4 regions of the Kribbella sp. NPDC043289 genome follow, and region 4 is predicted to be linked to each of the others. Evidence: riboswitches for the same ligand, from Rfam matches in the RefSeq annotation. Region 4 holds a riboswitch; each other region holds the start of a gene.
The links. A riboswitch is a leader RNA that binds a small molecule or an ion and turns the genes downstream of it on or off. The one in region 4 is predicted to bind cobalamin.

Region 1: linked by a shared signal. The riboswitch ahead of AC0662_RS34030 (ribonucleoside-diphosphate reductase subunit alpha) and the one ahead of AC0662_RS23595 (CbtB domain-containing protein) in region 4 are both predicted to bind cobalamin.
Region 2: linked by a shared signal. The riboswitch ahead of AC0662_RS19240 (ABC transporter substrate-binding protein) and the one ahead of AC0662_RS23595 (CbtB domain-containing protein) in region 4 are both predicted to bind cobalamin.
Region 3: linked by a shared signal. The riboswitch ahead of AC0662_RS10750 (magnesium chelatase subunit D family protein) and the one ahead of AC0662_RS23595 (CbtB domain-containing protein) in region 4 are both predicted to bind cobalamin.

Annotation. Positions count from the first base shown of each region.
Region 1 is NZ_JBWKCB010000007.1:183,580-191,078, reverse strand. Features, by position in the region: gene AC0662_RS34040 (alpha/beta hydrolase) at 1-306, shown strand, start outside; gene AC0662_RS34035 (ribonucleotide-diphosphate reductase subunit beta) at 406-1,458, opposite strand; gene AC0662_RS34030 (ribonucleoside-diphosphate reductase subunit alpha) at 1,455-4,253, opposite strand; cobalamin riboswitch at 4,417-4,584, opposite strand; gene AC0662_RS34025 (DinB family protein) at 4,645-5,226, opposite strand; gene AC0662_RS34020 (Fic family protein) at 5,296-6,561, opposite strand; gene AC0662_RS34015 (class I SAM-dependent methyltransferase) at 6,653-7,477, shown strand; gene AC0662_RS34010 (class I SAM-dependent methyltransferase) at 7,474-7,499, shown strand, end outside.
Region 2 is NZ_JBWKCB010000003.1:179,199-186,697, reverse strand. Features, by position in the region: gene AC0662_RS19265 (alpha/beta hydrolase) at 1-103, shown strand, start outside; gene AC0662_RS19260 (hypothetical protein) at 117-749, opposite strand; gene AC0662_RS19255 (sterol carrier family protein) at 839-1,177, shown strand; gene AC0662_RS19250 (MFS transporter) at 1,390-2,676, shown strand; gene AC0662_RS19245 (hypothetical protein) at 2,708-3,655, shown strand; cobalamin riboswitch at 3,694-3,878, shown strand; gene AC0662_RS19240 (ABC transporter substrate-binding protein) at 3,907-4,929, shown strand; gene AC0662_RS19235 (FecCD family ABC transporter permease) at 4,926-5,909, shown strand; gene AC0662_RS19230 (FecCD family ABC transporter permease) at 5,906-6,928, shown strand; gene AC0662_RS19225 (ABC transporter ATP-binding protein) at 6,931-7,499, shown strand, end outside.
Region 3 is NZ_JBWKCB010000001.1:2,252,750-2,260,248, forward strand. Features, by position in the region: gene AC0662_RS10725 (LolA family protein) at 1-277, opposite strand, end outside; gene AC0662_RS10730 (LURP-one-related family protein) at 380-982, opposite strand; gene bluB (5,6-dimethylbenzimidazole synthase) at 979-2,325, opposite strand; gene AC0662_RS10740 (cobyrinate a,c-diamide synthase) at 2,322-3,674, opposite strand; gene cobO (cob(I)yrinic acid a,c-diamide adenosyltransferase) at 3,668-4,282, opposite strand; gene AC0662_RS10750 (magnesium chelatase subunit D family protein) at 4,284-6,581, opposite strand; cobalamin riboswitch at 6,654-6,790, opposite strand; gene surE (5'/3'-nucleotidase SurE) at 6,935-7,499, opposite strand, start outside.
Region 4 is NZ_JBWKCB010000003.1:1,070,565-1,078,063, forward strand. Features, by position in the region: gene AC0662_RS23575 (phosphotriesterase family protein) at 1-154, shown strand, start outside; gene AC0662_RS23580 (DUF1304 domain-containing protein) at 250-618, shown strand; gene AC0662_RS23585 (MFS transporter) at 657-2,033, shown strand; gene AC0662_RS23590 (LysE family translocator) at 2,035-2,676, opposite strand; cobalamin riboswitch at 3,161-3,285, shown strand; gene AC0662_RS23595 (CbtB domain-containing protein) at 3,323-3,520, shown strand; gene AC0662_RS23600 (CbtA family protein) at 3,526-4,272, shown strand; gene AC0662_RS23605 (histidine phosphatase family protein) at 4,269-4,829, shown strand; gene AC0662_RS23610 (alpha/beta hydrolase) at 4,887-6,176, shown strand; gene AC0662_RS23615 (hypothetical protein) at 6,173-6,544, shown strand; gene AC0662_RS23620 (hypothetical protein) at 6,600-6,986, shown strand; gene AC0662_RS23625 (phytanoyl-CoA dioxygenase family protein) at 6,994-7,499, opposite strand, start outside.

The sequences.
Region 1 (7,499 bases), on a different contig from region 4:
TTCCATGTGGCGGCGTCCGGCGTACCGATCTTCCAGGCCGCTGTCGCGAACCTGAACCCGTTCAGCGAGACCAAGGTCGAGTACAAGGCCGAGAACCGCGGGCCGATCCTGCTGGTGTCGGGGGAGAAGGACCACACGGTGCCGCACGCGATCACGCACGCGGCGTACAAGCAGCACGCGAAGAACTCCGGCATCACCGAGTTCGTCGAGCTGCCGAACCGCGGGCACTCGCTCGTCATCGACCACGGCTGGGAAGAGGTCGCCCGCACCGCACTCGACTTCATCCAGAAGCACGGCCCGGAGTGAGCTGCCCGGAGTGAGCTGCCCGGTGTGAGTTGCCCGGAGTGAGTTGAAGGAAGGCCCGCGGAGCGGCGAGTTGCACCGCGGGCCTTCCGGATCGGGGTGTCAGTCCCAGCTGAGTCCGCTGGAGGACTGGTACTCGATCACTCTGGTCTCGAAGAAGTTCTTCTCCTTCTTCAAGTCCATCACCTCTGACATCCATCCGAAGGGGTTCCGCGTTTCACCAAACAGCGGAGAAATTCCGATTTGTTCCGCTCTGCGGTCCGTGATGAACCGCATGTACTGCTCACAGAGGTCCGCGGTGAGGCCGAGCATGCCGTTCGGCATCGTCGCCCGGCCGTACGCGACCTCCAGCTCACAGGCCTCGGCGAGCATCTGCCGGACCTCGGCCTGGAAGGCGGCCGTCCACAGGTGCGGGTTCTCCTGCTTGATCTGGTTGACGCAGTCGATGCCGAAGTTCAGGTGGATCGACTCGTCGCGCAGGATGTACTGGTACTGCTCGGCGATCCCGACCATCTTGTTCCGCCGGCCGAGCGACAGGATCTGCGCGAACCCGGTGTAGAACCACATGCCCTCGAAGACCACGTAGAACGCGATCAGGTCGCGCAGGAACGCGGTGTCGGCCTCCGGTGTCCCGGTGCGGAAGTCCGGGTCCTCCAGGTGCTGGGTGTACTTCAGCGCCCACGCGTCCTTGTCCGAGATCGACGGCACCTCGCGGTACATGTTGAACAGCTCGCCCTCGTCGAGACCGAGCGACGTACAGATGTACTGGAAGGTGTGGGTGTGGACGGCCTCCTCGAACGCCTGGCGGAGCAGGTACTGCCGGCATTCGGGGTTGCTGAGCTGGCGGTAGACCGCGAGGACGATGTTGTTCGCGACCAGGGACTCGGCCGTGGCGAAGAAGCCGAGGTTGCGCTTGAGCATGAGCCGCTCGTCCTCGGTGAGGCCGTCTTTGGCCCCTGATGGACGCCGCCACAAGGCGATGTCGGCCTGCATGGACACCTCGGTCGGCATCCAGTGGTTGTTGCAGGCCGCGAGGTACTTCTCCCAGGCCCACGTGTACTTCAGCGGGAGGAGCTGGTTCACGTCCGCGCGGGAGTTGATCATCGCCTTGTCGGCGACCTCGACACGGGCCGCTCCGATCGACAGAGAGCTCACTGGCAGGCCTCGCAGTCCGGGTCGTCGAGGGAGCACACGGCTCCGGTGGGCTCAGTGAGAGCAACGGGTACGGCGTTGAGCCGGCCGTCGGTGCCTTGAAGCGTGGATTTCTCCACGTGGGTTGCTGACTGGGAACGCAGGTAATAAGTCGTCTTGAGGCCAAAGCGCCACGCTGACCGGTAAAGCTCATCCAGCGCGCGGCCGGACGGTTTCGCCATGTAGAGGTTCAGCGACTGCGCCTGGTCGATCCACTTCTGCCGCCGCGACGCCGCCTTCACCAGCCAGAGCGGGTCGATCTCGAACGCCGTCGCGTACAGCTCACGCAGATCGGCCGGGATCCGGTCGATGCCGGCCAGCACACCGTCGTGGTACTTCAGGTCCGACACCATCACCTGGTCCCACAACCCGCGGTCCTTGAGGTCGGCGACGAGGTACGGGTTCGCGATCGTGAACTCACCGGACATGTTCGACTTCACGAACAGGTTGCTGTACGTCGGCTCGATCGACTGGCTCACGCCGGAGATGTTGGAGATCGTCGCGGTCGGGGCGATCGCCATCACGTTCGAGTTCCGCATCCCGTCGCGCAGTACCTTCGCCCGCAGGGTGTCCCAGTCCAGCCGGGTACTCCGGTCGATGGTCACGTCACCGCCGCGCGCGGTGTGCAGCAGGTCGAGCGAGTCGATCGGCAGGATCCCGAGACTCCACAGCGATCCGTCGTACGACGAGTAGCGGCCGCGCTCGGCGGCGAGATCGCTGGACGCCTCGATCGCGTGGTAGCTGATCTGCTCCATCGAGCTGTCGGCGAACTCGACCGCGGCCTCGGAGGCGTACGGGACCCGGAGCGTGAACAGCGCATCCGCGAAGCCCATCAGACCGAGGCCGACCGGCCGGTGCCGCTGGTTGGCGCGCTCCGACTCCGGCGTGGTGTAGAGGTTCACGTCGATGACGTTGTCGAGCATCCGGACCGCTGTCCTGACGGTGTCCCGGAGCAGGTCGTCGTCCAGGCCGGTGTCGGTCAGGTGCGCGACCAGGTTGACCGAGCCCAGGTTGCAGACCGCGGTCTCCTCGACCGTGGTGTTCAGGGTGATCTCCGTGCACAGGTTCGACGAGTGCACGACACCGCTGTGCTGCTGCGGTGAACGCAGGTTGCAGGCGTCCTTGAAGGTGATCCACGGATGCCCGGTCTCGAACAGCACGGTCAGCATCCGGCGCCAGAGGTCAACCGCCTTGACCCGCTTGAAGGTATGGATCTCGCCACGATCCGCCGCCTCCTCGTACGCGCGGTACGCATCGGCGAACGCGGTGCCGTAGAGGTCGTGCAGATCCGGCACCTCGTCCGGCGAGAACAACGTCCACTCACCACCGGCCTCGACCCGCTGCAGGAACAGGTCCGGCACCCAGTTCGCGGTGTTCATGTCATGCGTACGCCGCCGCTCGTCCCCGGTGTTCTTCCGCAGATCCAGAAACTCCTCGACGTCGATGTGCCACGTCTCCAGATACGCACACACCGCGCCCTTACGGCGCCCGCCTTGGTTCACCGCGACCGCGGTGTCGTTGGCAACCTTGAGGAAGGGGACGACGCCCTGGGACTCGCCGTTGGTGCCGCGGATGCGGGCGCCGATGCCGCGGACCGGGGTCCAGTCGTTGCCGAGGCCGCCGGAGTACTTGGCGAGGAGGGCGTTGTTGCGGATGCCGTGGAAGATGCCGGCCAGATCGTCCTCGACCGTGGTGAGGAAGCAGGACGACAGCTGCGGCCGGGTGGTGCCGGAGTTGAACAGCGTCGGCGTCGACGACATGAAGCGGAACGAGCTGAGCAGTTGGTAGAACTCGATCGCCCGCGCCTCCCGGTCGTCCTCGCGCAGCGCCATCCCCATCGCGACGCGAAGGAAGAAGGCCTGCGGCAACTCGTACCGCACTTTGTCGATGTGCAGCAGGTAGCGGTCGTGGAGCGTCTGCAGCGCGAGGAACGTGAAGGTCAGGTCGGCGTCCGGATCGATGGCCTCGGCGAGCCGCTCGAGGTCGAACTCGGCGAGCCGGGGGTCGAGCTGCCCGGCCTCGATCCCGACCCGGATGTACCGCGGGAAGTAGTCGGCGTACGCCGCGGTCATGTCGGCCTGGCTGGCCTGCCGGGGCTCGCCGTACACGCGGCCCAGCGTCTCGCGGCGGATCCGGTCCAGCAGGAGACGTGCGGCGGCGAAGCTGTACTGCGGCTCGGTCTCGACGTACGACCGGGCGGCCATCACCAGCGCGAGCTCGACCTCGTGCTGCGCGATGCCGTCGTAGCAGGCGCCGAGGGTCTCGTTCAGGATCAGTTCGGGGTCGACCGCGTCGAGACCGGCAGCTGCCTCGGCGACGACCACTTGGAGACGATCGACGTCTAGCGGGGACCGGGTGCCGTCGGCGGCGCGGACGGACGGCGCCGGCTTCTCGGTGACGCCGGACGCGTCGGCGGGGGTGCGGGCCTTGGTCCGCTCCTCGCGGTACAGGACGTAGGCGCGGGCGACCTGGTGCTCGCCGGCGCGCATCAGCGCCAGCTCGACCTGGTCCTGGATGTCCTCGACCTGCACGCTGCGCCGCCCGGACAGCGAATTCAGACCGCGGCTGGTCAGGGCACCGACGACCCGGCCGGTCAGGTCGGTCACCAGGTCGCGGACCCGGTGGGTGGCGGCCGCGTCGGCGCCCTCGACAGCGAGGAACGCCTTCGTCACGGCGACGGAGATCTTGGTGGCGTCGAACGGAGTACTGCTGCCGTCGCGACGGACGACGGTCAGCTCGATCTCCCGGTCCGTCGCCACAGAGGCTGACGATGAGGAAGCAATGGTCACAGGTGTGCGCTCCAGAAGTGTTCGGAGACCCGGCACCACGCGAGCAGGCGCACGACGAGACGGCAGCACCGGCCGGTACCACTGCCCGTCACGCCCTGCGACCCACCCGCGAGATCTCGGACCGCGTGTACCGGCGGTACACGCACCGGTGGCAGGTATCCGGACTCGCGGACGCAGCTGGACGTCACGACCGCTCACCGTTGCGGGGCAGTTCCGGACTCGCACCGGATTCCCCTGTTGCCTCGAGATGAACAACATGTTGTGTCGTCGACCATCCCGAACCACCAGCAGTAGTGATGCTAAGTCGGAACATCTAGATCTTGTGGTAGCGCCACGCCGCGTGTCGCACATCTTGTGGTCCTCACGCCGCGACCGCATACAGATCCTGGAGCGTCATGATCTCGGAGCCGTGATGGATCAGCTCGCGATTGAGGCGCAGTACGACGTGGCCGAACGGCTCGGCCGCGTCGAGTTCGTTGGCCTGGCTGAGGCCGACCGTCGTCACCGCGTCCTCGTCGAGGCCGGCGATCGCGTCCTGCCAGGCCTCGACCCAGTGGGTCAGCCAGGCGACCGCATCCCGCGCGTTGCCGTGCAGGGTGATGTCCGCGCGGCCCTGCCGGCTTTCGCCGAACGTCCACTCCCAGCGCTCGAAGAACGTCTCGGTCAGGTGCGCGATCAGCCAGGCGATCGTCCGTGGGCCGCGATGGTCCGGCTCGTCCGGCCATTGCGCGACCCATTCGCCGGACCCGAGTGCGCGGAAGTGTCCTGTGTAGTGCCGCCGGACGACGGTGAGCGCCTCGCTGCTCGGGCGCCAGAAGTACTGCTCGTCGGTCAGCCGGGCCAGCCGGCCGGACAGGACCATCCAGCTGAAGCCGAGCTGGCCGCGGACCATGGCCATCGCCGATGGCCTGTGCAGGATGTCCCAGTCGAACGGCTCCGGCATAACAGCTCCCCTGTACGATCGAACATATGTTCGAATTCTTGCTCCACAGGGAACGGAAAGTCAAACCACCTAGCGTGTCGGTCGTGGCCTCGACGGAACGGGTCTGCTAGGCGGCTCGATCTGCGTGTCCGCGGCCGGGCTCGCGAAGCGGCGCTCGAGCAGCGTGAAGGCGTCGATCAGCTCGGGCGCCTCGTAGACGCGGTTCCGCCGGCCGTCGGTGACCTCGCGCAAGATCCGCGCCTCGACCAGTCGGGCGAGGCCCTGGTTGGCGGCCTGCTGCGAGCGGTCGATGAGCTGCGCCGCGGCGGCGAGTGTGAGGACGGGTGCGGCCGGCAGGGCCTCGATCAACAGCTCGGTCGCCGAGCCCGCGCGGACCGGCGCGGCGCGTTCCCGCCAGGACGCCTTCAGATCGACGGCCGTCTGCTCGAAACGGGCGGCCTCCGCGGTCGCGTGCGTACAGGCCAGCGCGAACATCCGCAGCCACGGATTGGCGGCCGCGCGGGCCTTCGCGGTCGTCGAGCGCCCGACGTACCGGAAAGCGGTCAGGGTGTCGACGTACTCCGTCGCGTGGGTGGCGAGCGCCAGTGAGACCGGCGGCACCGTGCGCGTCACCAGGCCGTCGGCACGCAGGATCAGGTGGATCAGGGCCCGCCCGGTCCGGCCGTTGCCGTCGGCGAAGGGGTGGATGGTCTCGAACTGGGCGTGCGCGATCGCGGTCTTGGCGAGCACCGGCAGCGGCGACTCGCGGACGAAGGTCATCAGGTCCGCGAGCAGTTCCGGGATCAGTTGCGCCGGCGGCGGGACGTAGTAGGCCTCGGCGGGGGAGCGGCCGCCGATCCAGTTCTGCAGGTAGCGGATCTCGCCGCCGTACTCCGGGTTCGGCGACTGCGCCATCAGGAGCCGGTGTGCCTCGAGCAGATGGTCGACCTCGAGTTTGTCACCGGCCTGGACGGACTCGGTCACCCAGGTCATCGCGTCGACCGCGCCGAGTACCTCCTCGGCCGTGACGTCCCGCGCCCGATCCCGCAGTACGTCGGCCTTCAATAGGCGGCGGGCTCCGACGACGAGACCCTCGATGTGGGACGAGCCGACCGCCTCGGCGCGCAGCAGGAGTCGCGCGAGGGCCTCGCTGTTGGTCAGGACGGCGGCGGTCGCGTCCAGACGGGCGAGATCGCCGGCGGCGTCCTCGAGTGCCGCGAGAACGTCGTCGCTCAGGTTGAACTCCCGACCGACCAGCGGGTCCGGGAAGTACAGCTCGTACGACCCGCCCAGCCGCTCGGCCCGGGTGAACCCATCGGGGTGCCCGGGCCAGCGGTGTAACTCCACCCTCGCCATACTCTTATTCAACCTTATCCACAAACCTTGAACAAGGCTATGGATGGGAGTCTGCCAGGCTGTGGACCCGGTTGTGGGCAGACTGCTTGGTGTGACTCTCGACGCGCAGACGCAGGACATGGTGGCCGCCAACGAGGCCGACTGGAACGCGAGGGCGCCGCTGCACGCGGCAAGCGACTTCTACGACCGCCCCGCCGAGTTCTGGTTCGCGGACTACGAGTGGGACGACCTCGGTCCGCTGGAGGGGCGCGACGTACTGCACCTGCAGTGTCATCTCGGGACGGAGACGATCGAGTTCGCGCGGCGGGGTGCACGGGCCAGCGGTCTCGATCTGTCGGAGAAGTCGCTGGATGCGGCGCGGGGGATCGCGGCCGCGGCCGGAGTCGACGTCGACTACGTCCACGCGAACGTGTACGACGCGGTGCAGGCGGTCGACGGTCGGCAGTTCGACATCGTCTACACGGGAAAGGGCGCGCTCTGTTACCTCCCCGACCTGAAGCAGTGGGCCGAGGTCGTACGGGAGCTGCTCAAGCCCGGGGGCGCTCTGTACGTCGTCGAGTTCCATCCGTTGCTCAATGCGCTGCGCGAGGTCTCTCTCCCCGGCGAGTCGGACGACCTGGTCATCCGCGCCGACTACCTCGAAGGACGCGGGCCGATCGCGCACGACTCAACCGTCACCTACACCGGCGACGAGGTCCCCGGTCGCCAGACCAGCTACGAGTGGCGGCACGGCATGGGGGAGATCGTCAGCACGCTCGCCGGCGCCGGCTTCCAGCTCACCAGTCTGCGCGAATCCGAAGTACTCCCGTGGCCCCGCTGGCCATCCATGCAGCAAACCCCGGAGGGCTGGTGGCGCCTCCCTGACCCCGCCCCGCGAATCCCACTCCTCTTCGCACTGAAAGCGACCAAGTCATGAATCGTCAGAACCGCGAGCAGGA
Region 2 (7,499 bases), 890 kb from region 4:
CGACGGGCACACGGCGTACCTGTCGGGCAACGCCTGCGTGAAGAACGTCGTCGAGAGCTATCTGGTGCAGGGCAACACGCCGGCTGCCGACATCAAGTGTTAGCGCCCGGCCCGCGCTAGTTGGGCCGGTTGTCGCCCGGTTCGACCGGCAGCTTGATGGTGTCGGTGGCGTGTTGCAGGATCGCGCGCAGGCCGGCTTCGTCCTGCGGACGGCCGCCGACGGTGATCTCGGCGGCTGAGGACTTGCCGCCGTCGAGCGAGATCCAGCGCGACAGGCCCATCCGAGGACCGCGGCTCTGGTCGGTGTAGGTGTAGACCAGCGTGCCGCCATCCCGGCTGAGCACCTTGAGGTCGTGCTCGTCGATGCTGCGCACGCGGTTCGCGACCAGTTCGTCCGGGGCCTGCTTGCTGCCGCGGGTGTCGAACCGGATCTGCCAGACGCCGGTCGGGTCCAGGAACTTCGGTCGAGTGCCCGCCTGGGCGCTCTTCCAGCCGGTCGGCACCTCGGCGGAGACCGGGTCGCCGCTGGAGCCGAAGTTCTGCACGACGTACTGCACCGAGTCGGCCTGGAGCCCGTCGGTCCGGGTCGGGGAACTGCTCGGGGGAGGACTGTTCACGATCCCGGCCGGCGTTTCGTGCGCCGCGAACGGGTTTCCGCCGTTGATGACGAGCACCGTGCCGAACACGGCCACACCGACGGTCATTCCCGCCAGCGTCATCAGCAGCGCCTGGTGCCTGGGCGTGAGCATCCCGACCTCGCTTCCCTCTCTCCCGCCCGATTATCGCCGACGAGAGGGGCGTCTCCGCAAACCGCCGCGTACGCTGACACGTCGTGAAGATGTCCGACCCCGCGCTCCAGCAGGCTTTACAGCGTTATGACGACGGTACGGCGGAACGCGCGGATCTGAAGCTGCTCACCAAGGAGTTGCTGAAGCTCCTGGTCGCGAAAGCACCTGGTCACGCGGTCGAGGTCCGAGTCCCGCCGTACGGCGCCGTGCAGTGCATCGAGGGGCCGCGACACACCCGGGGGACGCCCGGCGCGGTGATCGAGATGCCCCCGGAACTGTGGATCGACGTCGCCCTCGGACGCGTCACCTGGGCCGACGCCCGCGTCAGCGGAAAACTCCGGGCGAGCGGCGAGCGCACCGACCTGACCGGCCTGCTCCCGCTCGCCTGAGTCCCGGCATCCGCCTGGCCGACCTCGCGCATCGGTCAGCCAGGCGGATGGATCAGTGGGCCGGTCCGGGCCGGTGGGATTGACGCCCACGGCAACCAATCGGCCTCACGCTAGGCGCGTCCGAGGTCCCCGCCGGAGCCTTTCGACGGTGGTGGAAACGAGGTCCGGAAATCAGGCTCGTCCCGGCCGGTCGGACCTGTCACCATGGTCCGGTGGCAACCCCTTTCCGCGCCCGCCTGGCCCGCTTGCGCGTCGATCTGACCCCGTGGCGTGGTTCCCGTGACTTCCGCATCCTGCTGGTCGCCGGATCGGTCTTCTTCCTCGGCGGCATGGTCGGGTACGTCGCCCTGCCGTACCAGCTGTACCAACTGACCGGATCGAACTTCGCGGTCGGCGCGATGGGCCTGGTGACGATCGTCCCGCTGGTCGTCTTCGGCCTGTACGGCGGCGCGCTGGCCGACCACGTGGAGCGCCGGAAACTGCTCGTCGGCACCGGCCTGGCCCAGGTCGTGATCTCCGCGCTGATGGTCGTCAACACCCTGCTCCCGAACCCGCAGGTCTGGCTGATCTACGTCTGCGGCGCGCTGAACGCGATCGCGTCCTCGCTGCAGCGGCCGAGCCGCGAGGCGCTGCTGCCCCGTGTGGTCAAGCACGCGGAGATCCCCGCCGCGGTCGCGTTGAGCTCACTGACCTCGCAGATCGGTCAGCTCGCCGGCCCGGCGGTGGGCGGCGTCCTCGTCGGCTCGGTCGGCGTGACCTGGGCGTTCTCGGTCGAGCTGGTCGGGATCGTGTTCGCGACGCTGATGTACACCCGCCTCGGTGCCTACCGCGCGGGTGATGGCGCGAGCGCGCCGAGTCTGCGGGCGATCGGTGGCGGGATCGTCTACGCGTTCCGGCGCAAGGACCTGCTGGCGACGTACCTCGTCGACATGGTCGGGATGTTCCTGGCGATGCCGATCGTGCTGTTCCCGGCGTTCGCGACCGACATCCTGAAGGAGCCGAGGTTGCTCGGTCTGCTGTACAGCGCCGAGGCGATCGGGGCGATGTGCGCAAGCCTGACCAGCGGCTGGGCCAAACACGTGCACCACCAGGGCCGGGCGGTGGTGCTGGCCACGATCGGCTGGGGTGCCGCGGTCGGGCTCGCCGGGCTGGCGCCGAACATCTGGATCGCGATCGCCTTCTTCGCGCTGGCGGGCGCGGCCGACATGGTCTCGGTGCTGTTCCGCTCGGTGATCTGGAACCAGACGATCCCGGACGAGATGCGCGGTCGGCTGGCCGGGATCGAGATGCTCGGGTACTCGCTCGGCCCGCTCGGTGGACAGGCCCGGTCCGGTCTCGTTGCCGACCTGACCGGCGTCCGGACCGCGATCGTCAGCGGCGGTGTCATGTGCGTCGCCGGCGTGATCGGGACCGCTGTCTGGCTGCGTGAGTTCTGGCGGTACGACGCCCGTACCGACGAACACGCCGTCCGCGAAAGGGAGCTCCGGACCGCCGGTTAGAGTTCCAGGCATCATGCGTATCCGCCGTGGAATGACCGCTGGCCTGGCCGTCGTACTGCTCGCGGGCTGTAGCGGTCCCGGGCAGGAGACCGCCCCGAGTGCACCCCCGCTGGTGTCGACGACCTCTGCGGACAGCCCGTCGGCAACGCCCTCCGATACGCCGAGCCCGAGCGTGCCGGCCTCGGCGGCACCCGCGCAGTCCGTATGCCTGCGGATGAACCAGGAATTGGTCCGGACGACGCTTGCGGTGCCTGCTGTGGATATCCAGACCAAGACGGTGCCGACCGACTTCGGCCTTCCGACGTACGACGTCTGCCAGTTGACCCTCAGCAACTTTCCGAACGGTCCGGTGCTGAGCATCGAGACATCGGTGCTCCCGGCGACCGCGGCGACGTTGGCCGCGAGCCAGAAGGCGTCCAAGGGTGAGCCGGTGAAGCCTGCGGTGGTGGGCCAAGGCGGCTACGGGGCGAGCACGTTCGTGGTGTTCCTGCTGGGCGGCAAGCTCTACAAGGTCGCCGGTCCGAAGGCGACGCTCGCGAAGTACGTCGTCCTCGCGCAGGAGGTCGCCCGGCAGGCGGCAGGCGTTCCGACGGCGGACCCGGTGATCACACGCCCGGAGTGCGACCGCGGGTCGTCCGGGGCCGAGAAGGTGCTGGGCGCGCGGCCGACGGCCCGCCGCGACAGCGAGACGACGCCCGGCGACCCGGTCTGCGGCTGGGTGACCGCGACGAGCGTGCTGACCACCTCGGTACGGCGTACTCCGCAGGCGAAGGCGTTGATCGCTCCGCTCGCCAAGGCCGCGACCTCGCAGTCGATCCCGCTCGGCGACGAGGGGTACGTCGACACCGCGACCGGCCGGACCACGATCCGCGTCGGCGACGACAAGCTGGTGGACTTCGTCCCGCTGCCGGCCCGGGCGATCAACCCGGACCTGATGACGCAGTTCGCGCTGGCGATGGCGCCTATCTATACGCGCTGATCTACACGCGCTGACGATCTGCGACACAGTCGCGGGTGTTAGGGTGGCGGAGCCGTGGTGTTCGGGAAGCCGGTGGAGTACCGGCGCGGCCCTCGCCACTGTGATCGGGATGTTCGCCGGACGTTCCCCTCGGGGAGACCACTGGCCGCTTGCGGCTGGGAAGGTTCGACCGGCGATCGCGGTACCCGTCAGCCAGGAGACCGGCCACGGCGCTCGACCCGTCCACGAGGTGCTGGAGGAGCGGTCCGCCCATGGCCGTCGTACGCGTGCTTGCTGTTGTCCTGTCTGTTTCCCTGCTGGCCGGGTGTGGCCCAGCTGCTGAAGCCGGTTCGAGTGCCGGTGCGATCACCGTCAAGAACTGCGGGATCGACGTCTCCGTCGACGGTCCGCCGCAGCGGGTGTTCGCGGCGTACCAACCCGCCATCGAGATGGCCCACGCGTTGGGGATCTCGGATCGGCTCGTCGGTACGGCGTACCTGGATGCCGAGGTGCTCCCGGAGTACGCCGCCGCGCAGGCGAAGGCGACGTACTACAAGAACCTGCCGAGTCGTGAGCAGCTGCTCAGCCTGAACCCGGACTTCGTGCTGTCCGGGTTCAACGACGTGTTCAGCGCGGCCGGCAGCGACTCGAGCTTCGGCAGCCGCAAGAGCCTGTCCGACCTCGGCGTCCGGACCTGGATCTTCAGCCCGCTCTGCCCGACCGCGGACGGCAAGGGCGACGAGGCGATCGACCCGTCGACGGTCTCGATGGACAACGTGTACGCCGATCTGCGCGACCTCGGCAAGCTGTTCAAGGTCGAGGACCGTGCCGAGCAGGTGATCGCCGACCAGCAGCGGCGGATCGCGGCGGTCGAGACGGCCGTGAAGGACGCGCCGCGGCCGACGGTGGCGATCATCCGGCCCGCGCTGGAGGGCGGCGGCCTGACGGTTTCGGGTGGACCGGACTTCGGGACGGTGCTGATCAAGCAAGCGGGAGGCGTGAACGCGTTCGCGGACCTGACGTCGAAGCGGAACGTGAAGATCAGCGTCGAGGAGTTCATCAAGCGCGACCCGGACTACGTGCTGATCAGCGGCTGCTGTGACGCATCGCTGACGGCCGCCTCGTCGCAGCCCGATGTCGCCAAGCTGTTGGCGAATCCTGCATTGAGCAATCTGAAGGCTGTGCGCAATCGTCATGTGGTGCCGTGGTTGTTCGCGAATCACTCGGCGGGTGTCCGGGGCGCGTACACGACGGAGAACCTGGCGCGCATCATTCACCCCGACCTCTTCAAGTGAGGAAGGCTGCCGGGCTCACGGTCTGCGTCGGGGTGCTGGCCGTGGCCGTCGTGCTGTCGTTGTGCGTCGGGAACCAGTGGGTCGGGACCGGTGACGTCTATCGGGCGCTGGCGAACTTCAGCGGCAGCGATACCGATCGTGTCGTGACGTACTTGCGCGTGCCGCGAACCGTCGCGGGTCTCTTGGTCGGGGTCGCGCTCGGGTTGTCCGGTGGGTTGATGCAGGGCGTGACGCGGAACCCGCTGGCCGACCCGGGGATTCTCGGCGTGAACGCGGGCGCGGCCGTGGCCGTAGTGGCGGCGATCGGGGTGTTCGGCGTGCACAGCCTGACCGGGTACGTGTGGTTCGCGATGGGCGGCGCGCTCGTCGCGACAGTCGTCGTGTACGTCGTGGGCGCGATCGGCGGAGCGACGCCGGTGAAGCTCGCGCTGGCGGGAGCGGCGATCTCCGCGCTGTTCGGCTCGGTCACGTCGGCCGCGACCCTGCTGGATCTCTCGACGTTGAACGAGTATCGGTTCTGGGTAGTCGGGTCGTTGTCCTTGGCGAACGGGGCGATCGTCGCGCAGGCGGTGCCGTTCCTTGCCGTAGGCACCGTTCTGGCGCTGGTTCTGGCGCGGTCGCTCAACCAGCTCGCGCTCGGCGCTGAACTTGCGCAGACACTAGGCACCAGGGTCGCACTCGTGCGTGTCCTGGCCGGCGTCGCCGTCGTGATCCTGGCCGGTACGGCGACCGCGATCGCCGGCCCGATCGGCTTCATTGGTCTCGCCGTACCGCATGTCGCACGGACGATCGTCGGCGCGGACTACCGGTGGCTGTTGCCGTGGTCGATGGTGCTCGCGCCCGCGGTCCTGTTGCTCGCGGACGTCGCCGGGCGGATCGTCGTACGGCCGGCGGAGTTGCAGGTCGGGATCATCACGGCGCTGATCGGGGCACCGCTGTTCATCGCACTGGTGCGCCGTCGACGGACGGCTGCGTTGTGAAGACTTTGCGAATCGGGCGGGTGTCCACTCGGGTGGATGTCGCGAGCGTCGTGGTCTCGACGGTCGCGTGGGTGCTGACGGTGGTCGTCGGTGCGTTCGCCTTGACTCGTGGCGATTACGCGCTTCCGCTCTCTGATGTCCTGCGGGCGTTGTCGGGGCACGGGACGCTCATCACGTACGACGTCGTCGTGAACAATCGTTTGCCTCGCGTCCTCGTCGGCATCGGTGTCGGTACGGCGTTCGCGGTGTCCGGCGCGATCTTCCAGCGGCTCGCGCGCAACCCGTTGGTGAGTCCGGACCTGATCGGCATCAACGCCGGTGCCGCGTTGGCCGCCGTACTGATCATCACCGTGATCGGGAGTGGGTGGATCCCGCTGGGTGCGTTGATCGGGTCGTTGCTCGCCGCGCTCAGCGTGTATCTGCTGGCCTATCGCAACGGGGTCTCCGGGTATCGGCTGGTGCTCGTGGGGGTTGGCGTGACGGCGATCATCGGGTCGCTGACGGCGTACCTGCTGACGTTGGCGGACATCTACACGGCGAAGAGCGCATCGATGTGGCTCGCCGGAAGTCTTGCCGGGCGGTCGTGGTCGGACGTGGCGTTGATCGGCGCCGCGGTGGTCGTGGGGTTGCCGGCCGCGGTGGGCTCGTCGCGGCAGCTGCGGTTGCTGGAGTTGGGCGACGACTTGGCGCGGACCTTGGGTGGGCGGGTCGAGTTGTCGCGTGGGGTGTTGATCGCGGTCGGCGTTGGGCTTGCGGCGTTGGCGACGGCGGCTGCTGGACCGATCGGGTTCGTGGCGTTAGTGGCGCCGCAGTTGGCGCGTCGGCTGGTTGCGGAGCGCGTCGCCGGGTTGCTCGCGGCTGGCGCGATCGGGGCGTTGCTGGTGGTGTCCGCGGACCTGATCGCGCGGACGGTGGTGGCTCCGACGGCGTTGCCGGTCGGCGTGGTGACCGCGTTCCTCGGGGCGCCGTACCTGCTGTTCTTGATGGCCCGCGCGAACCGGGTCGGCCGAGGAGGATGACGATGCTGCGAGCAGAAGAGCTGACCTTGGGGTACGGCGGGAGTCCCGTCGTACACCGGTTGTCGGCGGCGATCCCGGAGCGGAAGATCACGGTGATCGTCGGCGCCAACGCCTGCGGGAAGTCGACGTTCCTACGTGGACTGGCGCGGCTGCTCGCGCCTCAAGGCGGAGCCGTCTACCTGGACGACCAGGATTTGGCGAAGCTCAGCGCCGGGCGCCTGGCGACGCGGTTGGGGATGCTGCCGCAGCAGCCGGTCGCGCCGGACGGGATCACGGTGTCCGACCTGGTCGGGCGCGGGCGGCATCCGCACCAACGGTGGTTCCGGCAGTGGTCGGCAGAGGACGAGCGGGTGGTGACGGCCGCGCTCGCGGCGACGGGTGTCGCCGAGTTGGCCGATCGGCCGCTGGAGGAGCTGTCCGGCGGTCAGCGGCAGCGGGTGTGGATCGCGCTCGCGCTGGCGCAGGACGCCGAGACGATGTTGCTCGACGAGCCGACCACGTTCCTGGACCTCGCGCACCAGTTGGAGATCCTCGACCTCGTGCAGGACCTGAACCGCGAGCACGGCAAGAC
Region 3 (7,499 bases), on a different contig from region 4:
GCGCGGTGTGCTGACCGCTGAGCAGCTGGGTGATCTGCTCGCTACCGGCCGGCGCGCCGGGGATCTCGGGCAGGCCGAGGTCCGCGGTCGAGGTGACCGTGCCGCTGAGGCCGTCGACCTTCGCCGTCTGCACCTTGGCCAGCAGATCTTGTGCGGTGATGCTCGGAAGCTTGGGCGAGGCGTCCGCGACCATCGGCCCCAGAGTCCCCACCCCCGCGACCACTGCGACTGCCGCGAACGGAACCAACCACCGTCGACTGCGCTGTGCTACGCCCATGTGTACAGCCTCGCACCGGCGGCAACCGGAACCAAGGGTAGTCAGGGCAGGTTCACCCGAAAGAGTGAGACCGGCGTACGACCGTGGTCGTACGCCGGGGACTCAGCGTGACTGCAACGCGTCCAGGGCGACCGTCATCGCGGCGGCGACCCGGAAGTCCAGGCGCTGGTCCTGGACGGTGATCCGGTACCGGTCCCGGACTGAGATCTTCCGCTCCACCGAGAGCACCGCGGTGCCCGACTCTTCCTCGGTGAAGTCGAAGTGGAAGATGAACGGCAGCGGGATCTCCCCGACGATCGGGACGAACTCCCAGATCCGGCGGACGATCGCGATCGTGGCGTTCCGCTCGGTACCGGTCCCGTGCACGTGCCCGCTGGAAAGCAACCAGGTGGACCGGAGCAGGCTCTTGCCGAACTCCTTCTTGAACCAGCCGATCGCCTGCCCGTCGGCGTCGAACACGTCGTACCCGGAGCCGAGGTCGAGGGTCTTGCGGGCCTTGAAGGAGAACACCGGCTGGGTCTTGGTGTCGTCGGTGTAGAACGTCACCTGCTCCTTGAACGCCATCCGCTTCTGCTGCGCGAACGCGAGCAGCGGCCCGTCGCTCCCGTCCGGGTTGGTGGCGATCAGCTCGTACTTGTTCGCCATCAACGTCACCCGCTGCTTCATCGAGAACGCGGGCACGTAGGTGGGCGCTTGGGAGGTCATGCGGGCGAGTGTGTCAGACCACAGGCCGACGCACCGGTCTCCAAGCCTTCGGCAAGAGCCTGAGCAGTAGCTGAAGAATCGGCGAGTTGTACGACGAGTTCGCCGACTCCTTGCAGCGCCAGGTCGCGGGCGATCTCGACGCCCAACTCGACCGCCTCGGCCGGCGTACGGGCAGGTCGCCACAGCACTCCGAAGTCGGCTCGCGGGCGGTCGGCGCCGAGGTCGACGACCAGCGCGTCGGGCTGTCCCAGGTCGGTCGCGTCGCCGCCGACGACAACGCGGACCTTCTGACCGGAGGCCGGTACTGCGTTCGCGCCCGCCCGCAACGCGTCGTCGACGATCGACGTCGTACGGCGTCCCCATTCCTCGTGATGCATCGCCCAGGTCAGAGGTCGGCGCCTGGCCCAGCCGGACCGCACCAACTCGGGTGCCGCTGCGAACTCGTCGACGTACCCGACGCAGAGGTAGCCGACCAGTTCGATGTGCGCGGGCAGGTCGAGCACCGCGGCGACCTCGGCGGGTTCGAAGAAGGAGACCCAGCCGACGCCCAGTCCCTCGGCGCGGGCGGCGAGCCAGAGGTTCTGGATCGCGATCGCTGCGGAGAACCAGGTCGTTCGCGGATCCGCGTGCCGACCGAGAACGTGCCGGCCGCCGCGACCGGGGTCGCAGGTCACCGCGATGTTCAGCGGCGTGTCCAGGATCGCCTCGATCTTCAGCCCGTCGAACGCCGACCGACGGTCCTCCGGCAGCGACGCGGCGAACGCGTCGCGCTGCTCGATGGCGAGATCGTGCACCTTGCGGCGGGTGGCGAGATCGCGGATCAGCAGGAAGTCCCACGGCTGGCTGAGTCCCACACTCGGCGCCCGGTGCGCGGCTTCGAGCACCCGCGTCAGCAGATCGTCGTCGATCGGGACGTCGAGGAATCCCCGGCGGACGTCGCGGCGCTCGGCGATCACGCGATGCACCACGGCCCGCTCGTCCGCTGCGTACCCGGGCGCGGGCAAGCGACCGACGGCGACGGTCGCGTTGGTACTGCGTTGTTTCAGGATCAGAAGCTGCGCGCCACTGGCGAGGACGGCTGCCTCGGCGACACTGGGGACGCCCGCGAGCTGCTCGACCTGCTCGCTCGGCGTTGGCGCCGGCTGGTCGGCCAGCTCGTCGGTCGTGAACGTGCGCAGCTCTGCTCCGAGCTCGTCGACAAGCTGTCGCAGTGCCGGCTCGGTCTCGCGACCGGCGATCGTCACGACCAACCGCACGTCACCGTTGACGGCCTTGGCCACCAGGTCGGCGAGCTCGGAGTACGGCGTACCGGAGCGGAGGCCGACGCCAAGCACCAGGCTCATCGGACCCGCCCGCGGGCGGCGGCGACCAGGCGGGCCGGGACGTCGGGGGTGGCCGTCCAGTGCAGGTGCAGGTACGACGCGTGCAGGTTCGGGAGCGTGATGCCTTCGACGCCGGTCGGGAGATACCAGGCCGGCTGTACGTCGGCGTCGAGGTCAACCGTGGTGCGGTGGAACTCGTGCCCGTGGACGCGGCGGCCCTCGTCGAAGAAGGTCGTGGTGGTCGCGGCGACAGCTGTTCGGTACCCGAGGGTGAGGCGCGGCGTCATCCGGCCGGTTGCCGGGAGAACGCCGGTCATCGGGTGGCCGTCGAGTTCGCGGCAGAGGTAAAGCAGGCCGGCGCATTCGGCGATCACCGGCAGACCGGCGGCGACCTCGGTGGCGACCTGGTGGCGCAGCTCCTTGTTCGCGGACAGGGCCTCCGCGTGCAGCTCAGGGAAGCCGCCGCCGAGACAGAGCGCCGCCGTTGCCTCGGGCAACGTGTCGGTCAACGGGTCGAACGTGACAACCTCCGCCCCCGCCGCGGTCAGCAACTCCGTCGTCTCCGCATACCTGAAGGAGAAGACCGGTCCCCCAGCAACCGCAACCACAGGTCGCGCGGTCGGCGAGGACGGTTGTTCGAGCTCTTCGCTTGGGTTCCAGGGGGTGGCTTGGTGGCTGGGGGCAGCCTTGGCGGTGGCGACGACGGCCTGGAGGTCGACGCCTTGGTGGACGAGTTCGGCGGCGGCTTCGACTGCTGCTTCGGCTTGGGCGCGTTGTTCGTCGGCGGGGACCAGGCCCAGGTGCCGGCTGGGGACGGTCAGCCGCGTGTCGCGGCGGAGGACGCCGAGGACGGGGACGCCTATCGGCGCGACACCGGCGCGTACTTCGGTCTCGTGCCGGTCCGAGCCGACCTTGTTCAGGATCACCCCGGCGATCCGCACTTCGGTGTCGAAGGCAACGAAACCCTGGACGACCGCCCCGACGCTGCGCCCGGCCGCCGACGCGTCGACCACCAGCACCACGGGCGCCTGCAACAGCTTCGCGACATGCGCGGTCGACGAGAAACCCTCGGTCCCGAGCGCACCGTCGTACAGGCCCATCACGCCCTCGATGACGGCCAGGTCCGCGCCGGCCGCACCGTGCGCGAAGAGCGGGCCGATGCGTTCCTCGCCGGACAGCATCGGGTCGAGGTTGCGTCCCGGGCGTCCGGTGGCGACCGCGTGGAACCCGGGGTCGATGTAGTCGGGTCCGACCTTGAAGCCCGCGACCACGTGTCCGGCGTTCCGCAGCGCGGCCATCAGCCCGACCGCGACGGTCGTCTTCCCGGCTCCGGACGCCGGCGCCGCGATCACCACCCGCGGAATCACCACTCGATGCCCTTCTGGCCCTTCTGGCCGGTGTCCATCGGATGTTTCAGCTTGGTCATCTCGGTGGCCAGGTCCGCCGCATCGAGAAGCTTCGGATGCGCGTCGCGTCCGGTGATCACGACGTACTGGTGACCGGGACGATCGACGAGCGTCGAGACCACCTCGTCGACGTCGATCCAGCCCCACTTCATCGGGTAGGTGAACTCGTCGAGTACGTACAGGTCGTGGGTCTCGGCGGCGAGCCGGCGCTGGATCTCGCGCCAGCCCTCGAGCGCGTCGGCGGCGTGGTCCGCCTCGGTGCCGGCCTTGCGGGACCAGCTCCAGCCCTCACCCATCTTGTGCCACTCGACCGGACCGCCCTGTCCGGTCGCCGCGTGCAGTTCGCCGAGCGCCTTGAACGCGCTCTCCTCGCCGACCTTCCACTTCGCGCTCTTCACGAACTGGAAGACCCCGAGGTTCCAGCCCTGGTTCCAGGCCCGCAGCGCCATCCCGAACGCGGCGGTCGACTTCCCCTTCATCTCGCCGGTGTGCACCATCAGCAGCGGCCGGTTGCGGCGCTGGCGGGTGGTCAGTCCGTCGTCCGGTACGGCGGCCGGCCGCCCCTTCGGCATCTCAGGCCGCCTTCCGGTCCGTGACCGCGCGGACGAGGTTGCCGGCGGCAACATCTCCGAGGTCGAGGTACTCCGCGCCGAGGTCGACCGCCAGTTCGGCGGCAAGACCGAGCCGGACGCCGCGGTGCGGTTCGCAGTCCACGACAACGGTCGCGATGCCCTGCTGGGCCAGCCAGCCGGCCGCCTGACGAGCGCGGGCGAAGGCGTTCTCGCCGTACGTGGCGCGGCCGTCGGTGACGAGCACCAGGAGCGGGCGCCGCCGGGGGTCGCGGATCGCGGCGATCCGCAGTACCTCGGCTGCTTGCAAGAGACCTTCGGCGAGCGGGGTGCGGCCGCCGGTCGGGAGGGATTCGAGGCGTCGTACGGCGGTTTCGACGCTGCCCGTCGGCGGGAGAGCGACCGTGGCGGCCGGGCCGGCGAACGTGACGAGGCCGACGGTGTCGCGGCGCTGATACGCGTCGAGGAGCAGCGAGACGATCGCGGTCTTCACCTCGCCCATGCGCTTCTTCGTGCCCATCGAGCCGGACGCGTCGACGCAGAACAGGACGAGGTTGCCCTCACGACCTTCGCGTACGGCGAGGCGGACGTCGGCGGGACGCACCACGAGGCCTGGGCCGCTGCGACCGCGGGCGTGCTGGTGTGGGGCGGCGCTCCAGATGGTGCCGAGGAGATGCGGTCGGCCCGGCTCGCGGCCGACTCGCGCGCGGTCGCCGACGACCCGGCCCACCTCGGTGATGGCGCGGGAGCGGCGGCCGGCGACACCCATCCCAGCTGCTTGCACGCTCAGGAGGCGGGCCTTGTAGGGCTCGGAGCTTCCGGCGATCTCACCGACCGGCGTCGGGCCGGGCTGACCGCTTTCACCGTCACCCGGCTCACCTTTCGCAGCCGAGCGCTTCGGGTCGCCGGGCGCGCCGTCGTCCAGGCCGTCGCGGGCCGGATCCGCGGCATCATCCGAGGCGTCGTTCGCCAGGTCGCCGTTTGTCGGGTCCGCGGCGCTCGCCGAGTCGTTCGAGTCGCCCGGCACCGCGTCGGCGTTGGCCGGGTCGTCGGCGCCGCCCGGGCCGCCCGGCGGGCCGCCCGGCGGGTCGTCGTCGGGGTCTTCCGGGGGCGTGCTGTTGTTGATCGCGTCTTCGAGTTGCTGCTCGTCCAACCCCGGTGCGTCGAACGGGTTCCGCCGACGGCGATGCGGGAGCGCCAGCTTCGCGGCCGCCCGGACGTCCTCGACCTCGACAACCGTCCGTCCGGACCACGCCGCGTGCGCCACAGCGGTGCGAGCCGTCACGAGGTCGGCACGCATCCCGTCCACGTCGAACGAAGCGCAGATCTCCGCGATCTGCCGCAGCGCGGAGTCGGTCAGGATCACCTCGGCCAGCAGGTCACGCGCCTTCACGATGCGCTCGGCAAGCTCCCGCTGCGAGCCGTCGTACCGGGCGACGAAGGTCTCCGGATCCGCCTCGTAGGTCAGCCGCGCGCGCATCACCTCAACGCGGACGGCGGGATCGCGGCTCGCCACCACGTCCACGGTCAGGCCGAACCGGTCGAGCAACTGCGGCCGGAGCTCGCCTTCCTCCGGGTTCATGGTGCCGACCAGCACGAACCGCGCCGGGTGCGTGACCGAGACGCCGTCCCGCTCGACCGTCGCCCGCCCCATCGCGGCCGCGTCGAGCAGTACGTCGACCAAGTGATCGTGCAGCAGGTTGACCTCGTCGACGTACAGCAACCCCCGATGCGCGGCCGCCAACAAGCCCGGCTCGTACGCCGTGACGCCTTCCGCGAGCGCCTTCTCCAGGTGCAACGACCCGAGCACCCGGTCCTCGGTCGCGCCCACCGGCAACTCGACCAACCGCGCAGCCCGCAGCCCCCGCCGCCCGCCGGTCCCACCCACGTCACCGCCGTCCGCCTCTCCCCGAAGCGGTCCGTCGCTGAGCGCGGCACCGTCCGCTTCCCCGTGACGCAGTCCGTCACCGTGCGCGGCACCGTCCGCTTCCGCGTGATGCGATCCGTCGCTGCGCTCGGCACCGTCCGCTTCCGCGTGGTGTGGGCCGTCGGGGCAGGTCGGGTCGGGGCGCACCGGATCGCAGGAGAAGCGGCAGCCGGGGACCACCTCGACGGGCGGGAGGATCTCGGTCAGCGCGCGGACGGCCGTCGACTTCGCCGTCCCCTTCTCGCCGCGGATCAGTACACCGCCGATCGCCGGCGAGATCGTGGCCAGGATCAGCGCGAGCTGGAGATCGTCCATCCCGACGATCGCGGTGAACGGAAAGCTGGTCGACTGACCCGGTGAACGCACGGCCCGCATCGGCGGAATCCCTTTCGTCGAGCGGGTGTCCACGCCCGCTACGGCACTGGTACGCCGGCACTGCGGAATTCCGTAGGCCGGCGGACGACCGTGGATGTCCTGGCTCCCAGAGTCTGCGCCTGTCACAGCTTTCGCACAGCTCTGGTCACAGTGGCGGGACCGCCCCGGATTCGCACCGGTGTTCCTCCACAACCGTCGGCCCGATCATGGCACACCAACTCCCTCCGGAACCCATCCCGGTCACGTGGCACTCACCACGCCGCCGGGTGGCGGGTTGTGTGACCACTGACGGGTTACAGCACGTCAGCGGCGCAGCAACCCGCCAGCGGCACCCGGTGTCAGGCAGTCAGGCGTCAGCGGTTCAGGCGTTTGGCGAGGGCGTTGGCGGCGGTGTCGTCCGCGACCTCGCGGATGCCGACGATCGGGGTGACGGTGACGAAGCCGGCGGCGAGGAGGGCCACGTCGGAGTCCGGGTCCGGATTCGGGTGATTCGGCCCCAGCAGGATCACCGGCTCCCCGGTCGGAGCCGTCGAGCCGGTCAGCCGCGAGTGTGACAGCGGCGCCAGCGACGCGTGGCGTACTCCTGCCAGCTGGTCCAGCGGGCGGTCCGGCACGTTGATCGTCACGACCGTGCCGGCGGGCTCGGCCGCGATCCACCCGAGCGCCTCACCCGCGATCGTCGCCGCGGTCGGCCAGTGCTGCGGGTCCTCCGAGTCGAGGCTGACGGCGACCCCCGACGTACCGTAACCGGACGCGGTCACGGCCGCCGCGACGGTGCCGGAGTGGAAGATCGACACGCTGACGTTGAGCCCGCGGTTGATCCCGGACAGGACCAGGTCGGGCGCCGGACCGAACGCGCCGAGGGCCGCCAGCGTCACCGCACCCGCGGGCGTTCCCTCGATCCCGATGTAGGTGACG
Region 4 (7,499 bases):
CCGCGCCCGGGCGTCGACCGGGGAAGGGCCCGGGATGCCGTACCTGCTGACCCACCTCCGACCACGGATCACGCGGTACTTCGGTGCGGACGTCGCGGACGCGGTGTTCCGGGACAACCCAGCGCGTGCCTTCGCCACGGATTGGCGGGCTTGACGGTACGTTCCCGCCATGAATGAGCGAAGCGAATTCATCATCAAGCACAGTGCGTCTCGTGCCTCAGCCGCGCCCGCAGCGAAGCGAGGACGCGGATGAGTTTGATCGCACAGATCTTCGTGGCAGTGGCCGGGCTGTTCCATGTCGTGGTGTTCGCGCTGGAGAGCCTGCTGTTCCGCAAGCCGAGCACGTACCGGCGGTTCCTGGTGAAGGACGACACCGAGATGGCGGCCGCGCGGCCGTGGGCGTTCAACCAGGGGTTCTACAACCTGTTCCTCGCGATCGGTGCGCTCGGCGGGCTGATCTGGGGCGGCGACAAGGGCCATGCGATCGCCTTGTTCGCCTGTGCGTGCATGGCCGGCGCGGGCGTCGTACTGCTCGCCTCCGACCGCCGGATGCTGCGCGCCGCGGCCACCCAGGCCGTCCCGCCGATCCTCGCGCTGGTGCTCGCCGCGATTCTCTAGTTGACTTGAAGCGCACTTGAGGTCCGAAGCTTCTCGGCATGACGACCGTTGCCGAGCCCGCGACCGGGCCTGCCGCCGACACCGGTGGCGTTCTCTCCCCGCAGTACCGCGCCTTGACCGTTGGCATGGTCGCGCTGATCACCCTGGTCGCGTTCGAGTCGCTCGCGGTCGCGACGGCGATGCCGACCGTCGCCCAGGCGCTCGACGGCCTCAGTCTGTACGCGCTCGCGTTCGGCGGACCACTCGCCTCCGGTGTCGTCGCGATGGTCATCTCCGGTACCTGGAGCGACCTGAAAGGCCCGACCCGCCCGCTCTGGCACGGTACGGCGTGGTTCCTGGCCGGCCTGCTGATCGCGGGATTCGCGCCGACGATGGAGGTCCTGGTCATCGGCCGGATCATCCAGGGCTTCGGCTCCGGTCTACTCACGGTCGCCCTGTACGTCGTGGTCGGGCAGCTGTACCCGGCCCGGCTACGGCCGCGGATCTTCGCCGCCTTCGCTACCGGTTGGGTGGTGCCGTCACTCGTCGGTCCCGCGATCGCCGGACTGATCGTCGAGCACGCCAGCTGGCGCATCGTGTTCCTCGCCGTTCCCGCGCTCGCGATCCCGGCCGCGCTGGTGATGCGGCCCGGACTGGCTCGCGGCGACACGCACGAGCCGCGTCCCGGGAAACTCTGGGACAAGCGCGCGCTGTGGGCGGTCGCGGCGGCCGTCGGGGTTGGACTGCTGCATTACGTCGGGCAGCAGCACGGCGTACTCCAGATTGCGCTGCTCGTGATCGGCCTGGCCGGGGTGATCGCGTTCGGGCCGCGGCTGCTGCCGCGCGGGACGTTCACCTTCGGTCGCGGACTGCCTTCGGTGATCGCGCTCCGTGGCCTGGTCGCCGCGGCCGGATTCGGCGCCGAGGTGTTCCTTCCGCTGATGCTGACCCGCGAGCGCGGGCTGTCCCCTTCGTTGGCCGGGCTGGTCCTGACCGTCAGCGCGCTCAGTTGGACCGCGGCGTCGTGGTACCGCGGGCGCCCGAAGCAGCCGTTCTCGCACGAGGTGTTCCTGCAGGCCGGCATGATCCTGATCGTGCTTGGCATCGTCACCGCCACGCTCACGCTGAACCCGCACGTACCGGTCGTCGTCGGCATCCTCGGATGGAGCCTGACCGGGCTCGGGATGGGTACGGTCTTCCCCACGCTTTCCGTGCTGGTGCTGGAGTACTCGGAGCCTGACGAGCAGGGTGTGAACAGTTCCGCGCTGCAGCTGAGCGATTCGTTGTCCACGGCAACGGTGCTGGCGATCGGTGGGTCGTTGTTCGCCGCGATGGAGCCGCATTCCGCGGTCATGGCGTACGTCGTCGCGTTCGGTGTCCCGGCGTTGCTGGCGCTGCTCGGTGTCGCGGCGGGACGACGTACCGCTGCTGTTTGAGCTATTCCTTGGAACCGGTGACGGCGATGCTGGCGCCGAGACCGATGATCATCAGACCACCGGTGCCACCGACCAGCTCGAGCCGGCGCGGCGAGCGGGCGAACCATTCGCGCGCCGTACCGGCCACCACCGCCCAGACGCTGTCCGAGCAGAGCGCGATCAGGATGAAGATCAACCCGAGGACCAGGATCTGCGCCCACGCCGGGCTGCTCGCACCCTTGTCCACGAACTGCGGCAGCGCGGCCGCGAAGAACACCGCGGTCTTCGCGTTCGTCACCCCGACCAGGAACCCCTGCCGCACGGTCTTCCGGCTGCTCCCCGGCTTCACCCCCCTGGCAAGCGCCTCCGCGAGCGACTTCCGCGACCGGAACGCGTGCACCCCCAGATAGATCAGGTACGCCGCCCCGCCCAGCTTCACGATCGTCAACGCGACCGCACTCGCCGCGATCAACGTCCCGAGCCCGAGCGCGATCAACACCAGCATCGTCGCGGCACCGAGCGTGTTCCCCACCATCGTCAACACGGCTTCCCGCCGCCCCACCGCCAACGCCCGCCCCACGATGAACAACACGCTGGGCCCCGGAACCACGATGATGATGAACGCAGTAATCGCAAACGCAACCAAATGATGAGCGGACGGCATCCACCCAGAGTAAACGCTCCCCTCACTCACCGCTCGGCTCGCGGCGCCTTCGAGCTGAGCGTGATGCCCACCCAGCAGAAGCCGATGCTCGGGCCGGCGTCCCGCCTCGGCTTCTACCCGCGGCGATCCCGCCGAGTCGTGGGTCCTGGTTGCAAATCGACAGCCGGAACTCACGACTCGCGTTGGGGGTCACATGCCAATTGCCACGACTCGGCAGTAGTCGAGGGGCGCCGAGGGTGGTGGTCGCGTGGGGATGGGGGTGCGCGGAGTGGACGTGGTGGGGGAGCGGCGGAGTGCCGTACGTCGGGGTTGGGTTGGGGGCGTCGTGAGGCGAGCGGCAGGACGGCGTACGTCGGAAGTGGGCTGCCGGCGTGGTCGAGCGAGGGGCTGGGCAGGTGGGCGGTCGGGCCGCACGCCGGGCGGCTGGTGGGTGGGGGTGGGATTGGTCACCGGCGCGCCGTGGCGCGTTGACCGGGGTTCGGTGTGGGCTCTACCGTTCCAGGGTCAACCTGCGGTGCCATGAGGGAAGCCGGTGAGAGTCCGGCACGGCCGCGCCACTGTGAGCGAGCTTCGGTTCGTGAGTCAGGACGCTCGGGCACAGCAGCCTTTCTAAGGGGACGCGCACTTCCCCAGGAGGTTCAGTTCAATGGCAGCTCCTGCCCGCACGATCGCCGTACCGGCTCTCTCGCCCAAGCTTCTCGCTGCTGCGCTCACCAGCGTCGGCCTGATGTTGCTGCTCGCCTACCTGGTCGGGTTCGACCAGGGCGCGGTCTCCCAGTCGGGGATGTACCTGCACGAGCTGATGCACGACGGTCGCCACCTGCTCGGCGTGCCCTGCCACTAGATCAGATGCGCACCTTCGGATCGCTCCTGGTGCGCGGACTGATCGTCGGACTCTTCGCCGGCCTGCTGGCCGGAACGTTCGCCTACGTGATGGGCGAGCCGCGTGTCGACGCGGCGATCGCGATCGAAGAGGCCGGTGCCGCGCACACTCACGACCACAACCACGCTGACCAGGCGGAGGACGAACAGCCATTGGTCAGCCGCGACGGCCAGCGGGCCGGCCTGTTTCTCGCGACCAGCCTGTACGGCGTCGCGCTCGGCGGCCTGTTCGCGGTCGCGTTCACGCTGCTCCGCCGCAAGCTCCGGACCGGCAACGACGCGTACGCCGCGCTCGGACTCGCCGCCGCGGGTTTCATCGGCATCGTGCTCGTCCCGTTCTTCAAGTACCCACCCAATCCGCCGGCGGTCGGTGACCCCGACACCATCACCCGGCGGACCGTCACCTACCTCTTGACCCTGGTCATCGGCCTGCTCGCGGTGTGGGCAGGGGTCGCCCTGTCCCGCTGGGCCGCGCGGTACGGCGATGTCGCCCGCCTCGCCGGTGGTGTCGTCGGACTGCTCGCGACCGTCGTGGCGGCGTACCTGATCCTGCCGCGGATCAACGAGGTTCCGGAGACGTTCCCCGCTACGCTGCTATGGCAGTTCCGGTTCGCCTCGCTCGGTACGCAGGCGACGCTGTGGCTCCTGCTCGGGTTCGGGTACGCGGCCGCGGTGGACCGCCGGCCGATCCGATCGAAGGTGGCTGCGGCTTGACCACGCTGACCCTGGTCGCGCACGCCCTGACACCCGCACTGCGTGGACTCGTGCTCGGCGGCGACGCCGAGCCGGACGCGGCGAGTGTCGAGGCGGCGCGCGACCTGAAGCTCTCGGCAGACGCGGTGTACTCCGGACCTGAGCAGGCCGCCGTCCGGACAGCCGCTGCGCTCGGGTACGACGCGATCGTCGCCCCCGAGCTGCGGGACCGCGAGTACGGCGACTGGGCAGGCCGCGAGCTGGAGGATCTGCTCACGGCCGACCCGACGCGGGTCTCGGCGTGGCTCGAACGGCCGCACACCGCGACGCCGGGCGGCGAGACCGAGAACGACGTCCTCGCCCGGGTCGCCGACTGGCTCGGGGACGTGGCCGGGCAGCACGACGAACCCAGCGCGATCCTCGCCGTCGTCCACCCGGCGGTGGTCCGCGCGATCGTCCTGTACGTCGTGGACGCGCCCGCCGAGTCGCTGCGACACGTCGACGTCCGGCCGCTCGCCACGGTCAGCCTGTCCCACCACAGCGGGAACTGGTCTCTGGCCTTCGTGCCCTCCGCCTGACAAACTGCCGGTGGCCCGGTCTCACGCCCAGGTGACCGGCTGTCACGGGGAGTCATCATGGCTGAGGCTGATCAACTGGCCGAACGGTTCCGCGCCAATCTGGCGGTGCTCGAGGCTGCTCGCGAGCGGTTGCAGACGGCGGCCGACGACGGCACCGCGGACGACGAGCAACTCAAGCGCCTGAAGACCGTCGAGGAGCTGCTGGCCCCGGTCACCGTGAGCGAGACGGATGCCGACGGCAACGTCGTTCACGTCCAGCGGCAGCGGCAGTTCCTGAAGGTCGACCCGAAGGGACAAGGGCGGGCGATCGAGGTGCTCGGCGAGCTCCCGAAGGCGAAGCACGTCGCCGTACTGGTTCCCGGGATGGGGAACAGCCTCGACACGTTCTCCGGACAGTCGGACCGCGGCGACCTGATCAAGCAGGAGGCCGGGCCGGAGACCGCGGTGATCGTCTGGCTCGACTACAGCTCGCCGCAGGGCCTGCTCAAGGCCGCGGAGGACGACGCGGCGGCCGAGGGCGGGCCGCTGCTCAAGGTGTTCCTGGACGAGGTCGACGAGCTCAAGGCGGAGAAGGCGGACGTCACGGTCGTTGCGCACTCGTACGGCACGAAAGTGGTCGGGAAAGCGCTCGAGGTCGGCGCCCGTCCGCCGCAGGTGGTGATGACCGGGTCGCCGGGCATCGACAAGCGCGTCGACGAGGCATCGGACTTCGTGACACCGGCGACGACGCTGTACGTCGAGCGCGCGCCCGGCGACTATGTCGCGCTCTCGGAGTGGCACGGGCCGGACCCCGCGACGTTCGTCGACGCGATCCGGATGGAGACCAACGACCCGCTCGCCCGCGACGAGGCGGTGTCGGTGCGCTGGCACAACGAGTACTACCGCCCGAACAGCGAGGCGCTCCGCAACATCGGCCGGGTGGTCTCGGGCAAGCTGAAGGACATCACCCGCACGAACACCAGCCGGGGCGCCGAGACCAAGCTGCTCCTCGGCGCGTCGTGGGGCGACGCCTTCAACGCGGCCGCGAAGACGGCGTCGCGGGTGTTCGACGGACTTGCAGCACTCACCAAACACTCCCGGCACGCCCGCGATACTTCACCCGCACCGTCCGCACGCGAAGAAGCCCCCGCGAACGCCGCCAAACTGAGTGCCAGCGGTCCGGCTGGCGCTGGTCCGACTGTCGGGGAGCGGGCGCCGGGGTGGAGTTCCGCGGAGCAGGTGGCTGGGGAGCGTGGCGTTGTGGGGCGTGGGGTCACTGGGCGTGGGGCTGGTGGACGGGGCAGTATAGGAGGATCGCGGGCGGCGGGTACAGGGCGGTCGCGGCCGTCGGGAGGTGGACGGGGATGAGCGAGCAGCGGGAGTTCCTGCGGGATGAGTTGCTGGCGGTGGCGGCAGCCGTCGTACCCGGTCAGCGGCCGGTGGTGACGCGTGACCCGGGGCCGGTGAATCCCGGCGTACTGTTCGACGGCCGGGGGACGGCGACCGTGTGCCGGATCTCCGTCGAGACCGGGAACCCGTCGGCGCCGGATCCCGAGGCGGAGGTCGCAGCCGCAGCCGAGGCACTGCGTGCCCGGGGGTGGACCGCGGAGGTCGCGGCCCCGGAGGACGGGCATTTTCGGGTCGCGGCCGTCCGGAATGGGTACGAGATCGCGGTCCACGCGTGGACCACTGACTGGCGGATAACGTTCACCGGCGAGACACCGCTGGTTTCATGAATTCGAAACGCGGCGTGGCCTCGCGAGCCTTGGCCGCACGGTGTATCACGGAAGCGTGACGCTGACCGAAGCTCGTAACTTCCTCCGCTCGGAACTCCTCGCGGTGGCGGCAATCGTCGTACCGGACCAGACCCCGGCGGTGACGCAGGACGTCGGCCCGGTGGACGAGTCCGCGCTCGCCGACCCGCACGGCCCCGAGTCCGTGTGCACCATCACCGTCGAGACCGGAGACCCCACCATCACGCCCGACCCCGAGGCACAGATCAGCTTCGCCGCCGAAACCCTCGAGGCTCGCGACTGGAAAGTCACCATCTCCGAGGTCGTCGACGGTCACCACCAACTCACCGCGCGCCGCCAGGGCTACGACCTCACCGTCGACGCCCTGAACACCGACTGGCGCCTGACCTTCACCGGCCAGACCCCGTACGTCGACGACCTGTAGTCCGCCGCTAGCGCCAGGGGGTGAGGTCCAGGCGCGGGTAGCGCTCGGCGGTGCCGGCGAGGGTTTGCGGGGTCCAGTAGGGATGCCCCGGCGGCGGGAAGCCGAAGAGCGCCAGCTGGCGGGGCGTGGCTCGGCGGACGAAGTCGTACCAGGCGGGCTCGTGGCTGCGGGCGGCCCAGGCGACGCGCTGGCCCCAGTCGGCCTCGGCCGGGCGGTAGACGAGTTGCATCGAGTACCGCGCGCCGTGGGGCCTGCGGAGTCCCGTGCCGCGGTGGAACGTGCGGGTGTTGAACGCGATCACCGTCCCGGCCGGACCGGCGCCTGACTGCTCGGCGTCGTACAGGCGGGTGTTGTCGTCAGGTGACACGAAGTCGCCCTTGCCGCCCGAGCGTGGAAAGAAGTTCGGGTTCATCGGCAGCTCGGCGGTGTGCTCGTACTGCACCAGGTGCGGCGGGCCGAGCTCCTCCGGTACGTCGACCAGGAACACGAACAGCTCCAGATGCTGGAAGCGGT